Regions from separate parts of the Bacteroides zoogleoformans genome, predicted to be linked through region 3. Evidence: riboswitches for the same ligand, from Rfam matches in the RefSeq annotation. Region 3 holds a riboswitch; each other region holds the start of a gene.
What was found. A riboswitch is a leader RNA that binds a small molecule or an ion and turns the genes downstream of it on or off. The one in region 3 is predicted to bind cobalamin.
Positions count from the first base shown of each region.

Region 1: another riboswitch for cobalamin. It lies ahead of C4H11_RS11210 (TonB-dependent receptor); the one in region 3 lies ahead of C4H11_RS10010 (TonB-dependent receptor plug domain-containing protein).
Region 2: another riboswitch for cobalamin. It lies ahead of C4H11_RS08790 (ribonucleoside-diphosphate reductase subunit alpha); the one in region 3 lies ahead of C4H11_RS10010 (TonB-dependent receptor plug domain-containing protein).

Region 1 is NZ_CP027231.1:2,680,827-2,684,102, reverse strand. Features, by position in the region: gene C4H11_RS11215 (putative transporter) at 1-942, opposite strand, end outside; cobalamin riboswitch at 1,251-1,459, opposite strand; cobalamin riboswitch at 1,505-1,711, shown strand; gene C4H11_RS11210 (TonB-dependent receptor) at 1,846-3,276, shown strand, end outside.
Region 2 is NZ_CP027231.1:2,128,591-2,131,866, reverse strand. Features, by position in the region: gene C4H11_RS08790 (ribonucleoside-diphosphate reductase subunit alpha) at 1-1,994, opposite strand, end outside; cobalamin riboswitch at 2,065-2,282, opposite strand; gene C4H11_RS08785 (hypothetical protein) at 2,674-3,078, shown strand; gene C4H11_RS08780 (YgjP family zinc-dependent metalloprotease) at 3,099-3,276, opposite strand, start outside.
Region 3 is NZ_CP027231.1:2,422,199-2,425,474, forward strand. Features, by position in the region: gene C4H11_RS09995 (S41 family peptidase) at 1-249, opposite strand, end outside; gene C4H11_RS10000 (hypothetical protein) at 505-738, shown strand; gene C4H11_RS10005 (nucleoside deaminase) at 954-1,370, shown strand; cobalamin riboswitch at 1,453-1,642, shown strand; gene C4H11_RS10010 (TonB-dependent receptor plug domain-containing protein) at 1,748-3,276, shown strand, end outside.

The DNA of each region.
Region 1 (3,276 bases), 260 kb from region 3:
CAGCTCGGGTTTGGTGATAAGAAAACGGCGGGATATCAGCTTCTTGTCCACCTTCTCCCACTCCACCGTGATTCTTCTGCCCAGAAAGGCGATGATAGCCTCCACGTCCTTGGGGTCGGCAATGAAGAGAATCTCGTCTCCTACATGCAGCACCGTGTCGGCACTTGCCAGCTCCGCTTCTCCGTCGCCTCCGCAATGGCGTATGCGCGAGATGACAAACGCGCGGTTCAGCAACGGCTTCGCCTCTTTTATCTTCTTGCCTTCTATGGCTTCATTGCGTATCTCCACAGAGACGGGGCTGACCGTCAGCTCCTGCTGCTGCCCCAATCCGCATTCGGCTTCCTTCTCTTCCCTGCCCGCATCTACACGGAACAGAAACTTCAGTGCCAGCAGTGACAGAATGCAGCCGATGACGCCCAACGGATAGGCCACGGCATAGCCCAAAGCTATTTCAGGCGCGTCTGCTCCGCTCAAGTCACTGTTGGCTTGCTGGGCGGCACCCAGCCCCGGAGTGTTCGTCACTGCCCCGGACAAGATACCTACCATTGTGGTAATGGGTATATCTGTAAGTATATGAAGCAGGACGGCAATCAGTACGCTGACGAAAACAGCCAGCATGGCCAGCATATTCAGCGTAAGCCCGCCTTTTTTGAAAGCAGAGAAAAAACCGGGGCCTACTTGCAGGCCGATGGAATATACAAAGAGAATCAGTCCGAACTCCTTCAGGAAGTGCAGCAGATGTTCGTCCAGATTCAAGTTGAAGTGCCCGAAAACGATACCCACAAACAATATCCAAGTGACACCCAACGAAATGCCCGCCACCTTCACCTTTCCCAACATAATGCCGAAAGCGATGACGAGTGCCAGAATAAGAACGGAGTGAGCCACTCCACCTCCCCAAAGATCGGGATAACCCTCAAAAAGGTTTCTTAATAAATCCATAGTTTCTAAATTATTATATTAAAACAATCGATAATCGGGCTTTGAGAAAGAATGTAAAGTATCCCCACAGAAATCACTTCTCCGGGGATACACACTTTACACATTGAAACAGCTATTAATATAGGCCTATTGCCGTGTTTTCCCTGCCATCAGCCATAGACTGATTCAATATCGGGTTCGATTTCATTTGAGTATATCGCACTCTACGGTGCACTAAAATGCAGACATGCCCCGGTTGCAGGCATACCTTTCAAAATCCGAATGTTGACAATTGTTCCTTGCACTGTCTTCCTAATCCCACGAGTAAAGGCAGCATTTAATGAATGGCAGGTCTTCTGACTGACTCCTAATCTTGAAGCCTTCCCGATACATGCGGTGCAAGTATCAGTGGCAAAGGTTCTTTTCAAGACATCAACAGAGCTTCACAGCAGCGGGACTGTCCGGGATTCACACCCGATTCCCTTTTAATCCGAATGACGGAAACGTTCATCCGGAACCGATTCAAACGCAAAGATAATGGAAATAGTAAGCAATACAAAAAAAAGACGTTTATTTTTTTCTTATCTTTGCCGCCGGTTTTGGTTCGCATCCTCCATTCCATGGAGAGAAACGCGATGAAAAGGGAATCAGGTGCAAATCCTGAACAGACCCGCTGCTGTAAGTCCTTTCAACATCTTTGAGTATTCTGCAAGCCACTGTCCGCCGATAAGGACGGGAAGGCATTCAAAGAGGGATAAGTCAGAAGACCTGCCAAGACGATACGGTTTTAGCGCTTTCGGGAAGAATAAAGCAACAAAACATCGAGTCGAGGTTTTCCTGTTTCATTTTATAATGAGAGAATCTTTCTCTTTGTTCTTTTTCGCCTCCTTTGAAAGTAAGTTTATAATGCCTAAAGGAATCGGAATGAGAATAACCGCCTATCTGTCATTGATATTCATCATGCTGCTGCCTGCCTGTATTACGGCGCAGAATAAAGTCACTCTATCCGGGAAAGTCACCGACCGGAACGGAAGTCCCATCGCTCAGGCTGCCATTGCCGTAGAGGGCACAACGTATGGGACGTATTCCGATGACTCCGGCAGATATTCGCTGCAAGTGGCTGCGGGCAGACACACCTTCGTGGCCTCCTTTTTGGGCTATCACGCCGTGAAGCAGTCTCTTGACATCCGGCAGGACAAAAAGCTTAATTTCACATTGCAGGAAAATGCCGTGGCGCTGAATGCCGTAGAAGTCTATGGCAAAACCCGGACGCAGAAAATCAAGGAAGGCGCTTTCACCGTCAGTGCCCTCGACGTAAAGCCGATGGTAAATTCGTTGAATAACCTTAATAATCTGGTGAACCGCACAACCGGCATCAAGGTCAGAGAGGAAGGCGGGGTCGGCTCTGACTTCGATCTCTCCATCAACGGGATGTCCGGCAACTCCATCCGCTATTTTCTGGACGGAATGCCGCTGGATGCCAAAGGAAGCGGCGTTTCATTGGCAAATCTGCCGGTCAATATCATAGACAGGATTGAAATATACAAAGGCGTGGTTCCGGCATTTCTGGGAGCCGATGCACTGGGAGGCGCCATTCATATCATTACGAGGCAGGAAAAGAAACATTTTCTGGATGCTTCTTACAGCGTCGGCTCTTTCCACACCCACCGCGCCGACCTCAACGCGCAAATCGCAGAACCCAAGACAGGGCTTATCATCAGGCCTACCGCAGGTGTGAACTATTCGAAGAACGACTATCGGATGAAAGACGTAGAGATGCGCGACGAAAGCGGAGATAACTTCATCATCGGCAATCCCAAACGCTTCCACGATGCCTACTTCTCGCTGTGGGGGCAGATAGAGGCCGGAGTAACCGGAAAAAAATGGGCGGACGAGCTCTTCGTCTCAGCTTCTTATTCCCGGACAGACAAGGAATTGCAGACAGGCTCCGTACAGAGTAAGGTGTATGGAATGGCCGAAAGGAAGTCGGACGCATGGAACGTGGCGGCACGCTATCGCAAACGGCATTTCATTCTGAAAGACATGCAGTTGAGCGCCTCCTTCTCTCATACCCGGGATCATTCCCTGACCATCGACACTGCCTACCGCAAGTATTACTGGGATGGCGGCTACATTGTGAGCCAGCGCAACGAGATTATGGGCAGACAACCTTCCATGCGCCACTACAAAAGGCCGCTGACCATCATGCGCACCAACCTCGACTATCGGCTGAACGACCGCCATAACCTCAACCTGAACTATCACTTGAGCCGCATCGGAAACGACCGGTACGATGAGATCGACGAAGAGTTCACGCCTTCGAACGACGCCGTGACCAAACACATCATAGCCCTT
Region 2 (3,276 bases), 290 kb from region 3:
TCCATGCTGGCACGGATGGCGGCATAGTTGATGCGCTCGAACACCTTATCCATGAAGCGGAGATGTTCTTCGCTCTCCCAACGGATGCCGCGCAGGGCGAGCGCATGGTGATAGCCGCTGACGCCCAGACCGATGCTGCGGTAGCGGTGGTTCGTGATTTGCGCGAAAGGCAACGGGTAGAAGTTCAAGTCGATGACGTTGTCCAATGCCCGGACCACGGTTGCCACCTTTTCCTGCATGCGCTCCTCATCCTCCAAAGGCAAGTGCCCCAACGAGAGGCTGGCAAGGTTGCAGACCACAAAGTCGCCGGGGCGGACCGTCTTCACCACCACCGTATCGCCATCCGTCGTCCGGATATCGGTAGAGACGGATTCGATGGCCGACATGTTCTGCGCTATCTCCGTGCAGAGGTTGGAGCAGTAGATGATGCCTTTATGGGGATTGGGGTTGGCCCGGTTCACCGTATCACGGTTAAAAGTAAAGGGTGTGCCTGTCTCCACGGCGGAACGGAGTATCAGCCTCACGATGTCTTTCAGGCTCATGCTGCGGCGGGATAGGCGCGGGTCGTTCACGCAGTCCCGATACCTCCGCTCCCACTCTTCTCCGTAATAATCTTCGAGGCAATAGCCTTTCACGGTCATGATTTCATTGGGGCAGAACAGGTGCCATTGGTTGTTCAGGTCTTCTTTCGCCATCTGCCAGAAGAGGTCGGGATAGCACACGGCGGGAAAAATGTCGTGCGCCTTCATGCGGTCGTCTCCGTTGTTGGTGCGGAGCTGCAAGAATTCGGGCAGGTCTTTGTGCCAAACATCGAGGTAGACGGCCACGGCACCCTGCCGCATTCCCAATTGGTCGACGGCCACGGCAGTGTCGTTCACCAGCTTCATCCAGCGGATGACACCTCCGGCCACGCCTTTGAAGCCCCGGATGTTTCCACCCGTGGCGCGCACCTTGCCGAAGTACATGCCCATGCCGCCGCCGAACTTGCTTACGGTGGCAAAGTTGTCGATGCTGCGGTATATGCCTTCGAGGCTGTCGGGCACGGTATCGATAAAGCAACTGGAGAGCTGATGGTAGGGCTTCCGGGCATTGGAAAGGGTGGGCGTTGCCATGGTCACTTCCAGCAGGCTCAGCATATCGTAGAATTTCTTCACCCACTGCAACCGGTCGTGCTTTTCGGGCAGGGCCAGATGCAAGGCGATGCCCAGAAACATTTCCTGCACCGACTCCATCAGCTCCGCCGAGCGTGTGCGGATGAGGTATCGCTTATAGAGCAAGTCCAGCCCCGAATAGTTGAAGAGCTTGTCGCGTTCGGGACGGATAAAGCCGAAGGCCATTTCTATCTCTTGCCTCGAATAGGCATTGAGTATATAGCTGCCGTACAAAGCCTCGTCCGTGAGATAGCATAGTTTGTCGTAGTAGGATTGGACATCCGCTTTCTCCGTCTGCACTTTCAGTTCTTTCGTCATACGGAAGTTGAGCAGCCGGGCGGCGATAAACTCCCAGTCGGGAGCTTCCTGCGTGGTGAGTTCCACGGCAGCCTTGATGAGCATCGCCAGCCGTTCTTCGGCCGCCATGTCGGGCTTGCAGAAGCCTGCGAACTTCTCGGCCAAGACGTTCAGGCTGTATTCACTTCCCGGAAAGTCGTTTTGTATCTCTTTCAGCACATCGACTATGGCCTCGTCTTTTGTTCCATTGACAATCTGCGTGAGGGCTTTCCTCCGTTCGGTGCGCTGCCAGCGATAAAGTATGTAGCTTTTGGCCTCGGCATAGAAGCCGTGTTCCATCAAACTGCGCTCCACCTCGTCCTGAATGCACTCCACCGCACGTTTGTCTTCGTTCCGGTTCAAGAACTGCTCCACTTCATCGGTTACGGCATGAAGGGCTTCGTCAGTAATGTCCTTGCCCGTGCCAACAAAACTTTTGCGTATGGCAATGGCTATTTTCTCTCTGTTATAGGACTCCACAGTCCCATTCCTTTTAACTATCTGCATGTGATGTTTTTAGATTTGAATAAAAATACTCGTACACAGTTTGCCACCGTTCCCTAATCCCACGAGCGGAACCGGCTTTTCGAGAATGGCAGGTCTTCTGACTGACTCCTCGTTTCCAACGCCTTCCCGCAATCTCAAACGCTGTTTTCAAGAATGCAGTGGCAACAGGTTGTGCCGGAAATTTCGGCGGAGCTTCACAGCAGCGGGACTGTCCGGGATTTCCACCCGATTCCCTTTTAATCCGGACGGCGGGAAAATCCGCCCGAAACCATTGTGGGGCAAAGATAGCACAAATTGTAATTATTACATTATTAAATCTACTTAAAAGTACAGATTCCCACTCTCGGAAAGAAAAGGCATTCACTGCGAAAAATATTACCAAAAAAAGAGCGCTTGAAAGAGGCAAGAGAAGACGAAAAAGAAGAAAGAGGATCAGTTCCGTATCGAGGCTACCTAAGTCCTATACTTAGGGTATCTATATAATACTTTGGTCAACCCCTCTCAGAAGTGTTTCTGGCGAGGGATGGAGCGCATCCCCGTTTCTCTCGAAGAAAGAGGTTTCGGGCATGATAAACAATCGGTACATCCGCTCCCCTTTCCTCATTCTATTATACACTGAAAAGCAGTCAATCCGAATTTATTCGCTACATTTGCAGCATTCTCTAAACAAACTCCAACTATGACACACCGTCTGAACACCAACAAGCAGTTTATGGTAGGTAACGGCATCCTTGCTTTCGCCGTGATTTTTGTAGTCGTCATCTTCGTTTACATGAGTATGAGGTTGCAGCAAAAGAAAGAGGAGAACCGAAGCTTCGCAGAGACATACACCATCACACTGACCAAAGGGTTCGCCGGTGACTCGCTCTCCCTGCTCGTCAACGACAGCCTGCTGACAAAGCTGAGAATCACGGAAGAACCGTTTGAAATGGAAGTGAAGCGCTTTGCTGAACAAAGCGCACTGATGATTGTGGACAACCTCACCGACCGGCTCTTCTTGTTTGAATTGAGCGAGAAGGGAGGCAACTACCGGTTCGAAAAAGAGAACGGAGAGGTGAAACAACTGTCGCAGACGCAGGACTGACAGCCGGAGGCACGCACACCTCAAAACTCCGTGCGATATTGCTTCAATTCCATGCGCAAGGCTTCCGCTCTGCCCTCCGTCAGCTTGTCTAATAAAGCCCAAAAGCGTTCGCCGTGGTTCATTTCGCGGGTATGCGCCAACTCATGAAGCAATACGTAATCTATCAGATGCTTGGGAAGAAGAACCAAATAATAGGAA
Region 3 (3,276 bases):
GCTTGGCCCTTTTTCGCCCGACGGAGTAAGTATGGTGCACCAATCAGAGTTCGTGGTAGCCGTCCATTTGGCCGCAGCATTGAATGTGACGGACAATATTTCGCCCGGAGTAATTTCTACCGCCTTTCCTTCTTGCCAGCTTTGGCCGGTTATGCCGGGCTGAATGGCGTCGTCATCATCGTGGCACGAACCAAGACCTATTGTTGTCAATGTGAACAGGATGAAAATAAAATAATGTTTCAGTTTCATTTTTCTAAGTTTTTTAATGGCTCCCAAAAATACATATTTAATCGTTAAGTAGAAATGATTCTAAGAAAAACTTATGATTTGGCGAGCGGTTGATTTCAATTTGCTGTCAAAATACCGGCCGGCAGAAACACTATAGCCTTTCTCTTGTCCCGACGCCTTATTTGTTCGATAAACATTCCTGTAGGTTGTCCGGGGCGTAAAAAACATGCCGGTTCGTTTTGTTTTTGCGGAAGTAAAAGTAATTTTGCAAAAGAAATGAGAAAGAGAGACAAAGCGTGTGTGAAAGCAACGCCCGAAGAACCGAAACGCGAGCAGCGCATGGTCTGCCTGATGAGCGAAGAAGAACAGCGGATTGTGGACCGTTATCTGGAAAAGTATAAGATAACGAACAAGTCGCGTTGGCTGCGCGAGACTATCCTCATGTTCATCCATAAAAACATGGAAGAGGATTATCCGACCTTGTTCGGCGAACATGATATGAGGAGGTGAAGGAACCTTTGCCGTATCAAAACCCTGTCGGAGCCGTACCTGCTCCGTATCTATAGGAGCGGAGGTTATGCGGAGGTTATACGGAGTTGATACGGAGTTGATACGGAGGATATACGGAGGTTATACGGAGCTGATACGGAGGATATGCGGAGCAAGAATGAATGAGGACAAACCGATAGAATAAATCAGATATTTTCGTGGACGATACATTTTATATGAAGCAGGCGCTTCTTGAAGCGCAAAAGGCCGGTGAGCGGGGAGAGGTTCCCGTGGGGGCTGTAGTGGTATGCAAGGATCGCATCGTGGCCCGTGCACATAACTTGACGGAAACATTGACCGACGTCACGGCTCATGCCGAGATGCAGGCCATCACTGCCGCTGCCGCGACTCTTGGAGGGAAATACCTGAACGAATGTACGCTTTATGTCACGGTGGAACCTTGTGTGATGTGTGCCGGCGCCATCGCTTGGGCGCAAGTGGGACGCTTGGTGTTTGGCGCCGAAGACGCGAAGCGGGGATATCTGCATTATGCGCCGCAAGCATTGCATCCCAAAACGGCAGTGCTGAAAGGAATACTTGCAGAAGAGTGTGCCGGATTGATGAAAGAGTTCTTTATTGCGAAGCGTCGCTGACTTATGATTTTTTCTTAAAAAAACTTTGCTGTTTTTAAGAAAAAATCATACCTTTATACCGCATTTGGTTCATCGCGTTTGTTGGATTTTGTCCTGCTTGGGACTTTCAATTTCACACAACCGGATGATTAAAAGGGAATCGGGCGTAAATCCCGAACTGTCCTGCAGCTGTAAGTCGCGTTTCCGGGCAAGCACAATGTCACTGAGATTCTTGGGAAGACGTTTGCCACCGGGCGACAAGTCAGAAGACCTGCCTTTGCGTTGTCATTCAAAGCACCCTCGGGATGGGCTAAGATTGAAAAATGTCAAGAAGAATATTCATACGTAGCAAGCGCCTGCTATCGGCGCTTGCATTGTGTACACTCGCAGAGTGTGCCATGGCACAGCGTGTCGGGGGGACGGACAGACCGAGCCGCCTCGACAGTATCCAACATCTATCGGAAGTAGTCATCACCGCCCGGCAGACCGGGCATGCCGTTATCCCCGTACAACAACTCTCGGGCAAGGAGCTTCAACGACTGAGCGTTCACAGCGTGGCCGACGCCATGCGTTACTTCGCAGGTGTACAAATCAAGGACTATGGCGGTATCGGCGGACTGAAAACCGTCAACGTGCGTTCTTTAGGCACCAACCATACGGGAGTTTTCTATGATGGCGTACAACTGGGCAATGCGCAGAACGGTCAGATAGATTTAGGCCGCTTTTCACTCGATAATATGGAGGCTCTGCAACTCTACAACGGGCAAAAGTCCACCATTCTGCAACCCGCCAGAGATTTCGCATCGGCATCGGCCGTCTATCTGCAGACACGCAAGCCCGAATTTGCCGGGAAAGACAAGAAAGATAACCTCAATATTGCACTCAAAGCCGGGTCGTTTGACACCTATAACCCTTCTGTCCTGTGGGAACATAAGCTTTCCGACAACCTCAGCTCCCAGCTCAGCACCGAGTATATGACTACTTCGGGACGCTACCGTTTCCGCTATGCCAAAAAGAACGGATACGATACCACCGAGGTACGCCATAACGGCGATGTGCGTGCTTTTCGTATGGAGACAGCTTTGTTCGGCCGGATTCCCCGCGGCGAGTGGCGTGCCAAGGTTTATTTCTACAACAGCGAACGCGGCTTCCCCGGTGCCGCCGTGCGCGAAGAACCCGGCAAGTTCCGCCATCAAGACCGTCAATGGGACACCTCGGTGTTCGGACAAGGTTCGCTGCGCCGCCAATTCACCGACCGTTATACACTGCTTGCAAATGTCAAAGCGGCTTACGATTACCTGCACTATCTCAGCGACCCGCGGCTGGATGTGACCACGATGTACACCGACAACCATTATCGCCAGACCGAAGCCTACTTCTCGGCCTCGCACCTCTATGATGTATGCGAATGGTGGTCGGTCTCCCTCTCCAACGACATACAGTACAACCATCTTAATGCAGACCTCGTGAACTTTGTCTATCCTACACGGTGGACGTTTCTATCCGCCCTGTCTGCAAGTCTGCATTGGGACAGGCTCTCCGCACAATTCTCGCTGCTCCATACTTATGCCGCCGACCATACCCGCAAGAGCGGCGGGGCGGCCGGCGATAAAAGCAAGCTGACTCCCACCGTGGCATTCAGCTACAAGCCATTCGTCACCTCGACCGACCAACTTGCACTTCGCGCTTTCTACAAACGCATATTCCGCATGCCCACGTTCAACGACCTCTATTATACCTTCATCGGCAACAAGGAATTGAAGCCCGAATACACCACGCAGTACGACGTCGGGCTTACATACGGCAAGTCCCGGCCCGGCCGCATCCTCAAAAGGATAGAGTTGCAAGCCGACGGCTACTACAACGAAGTGGAGGATAAAATCGTGGCTATGCCCACCAGCAACCAGTTCCGCTGGACAATGATGAA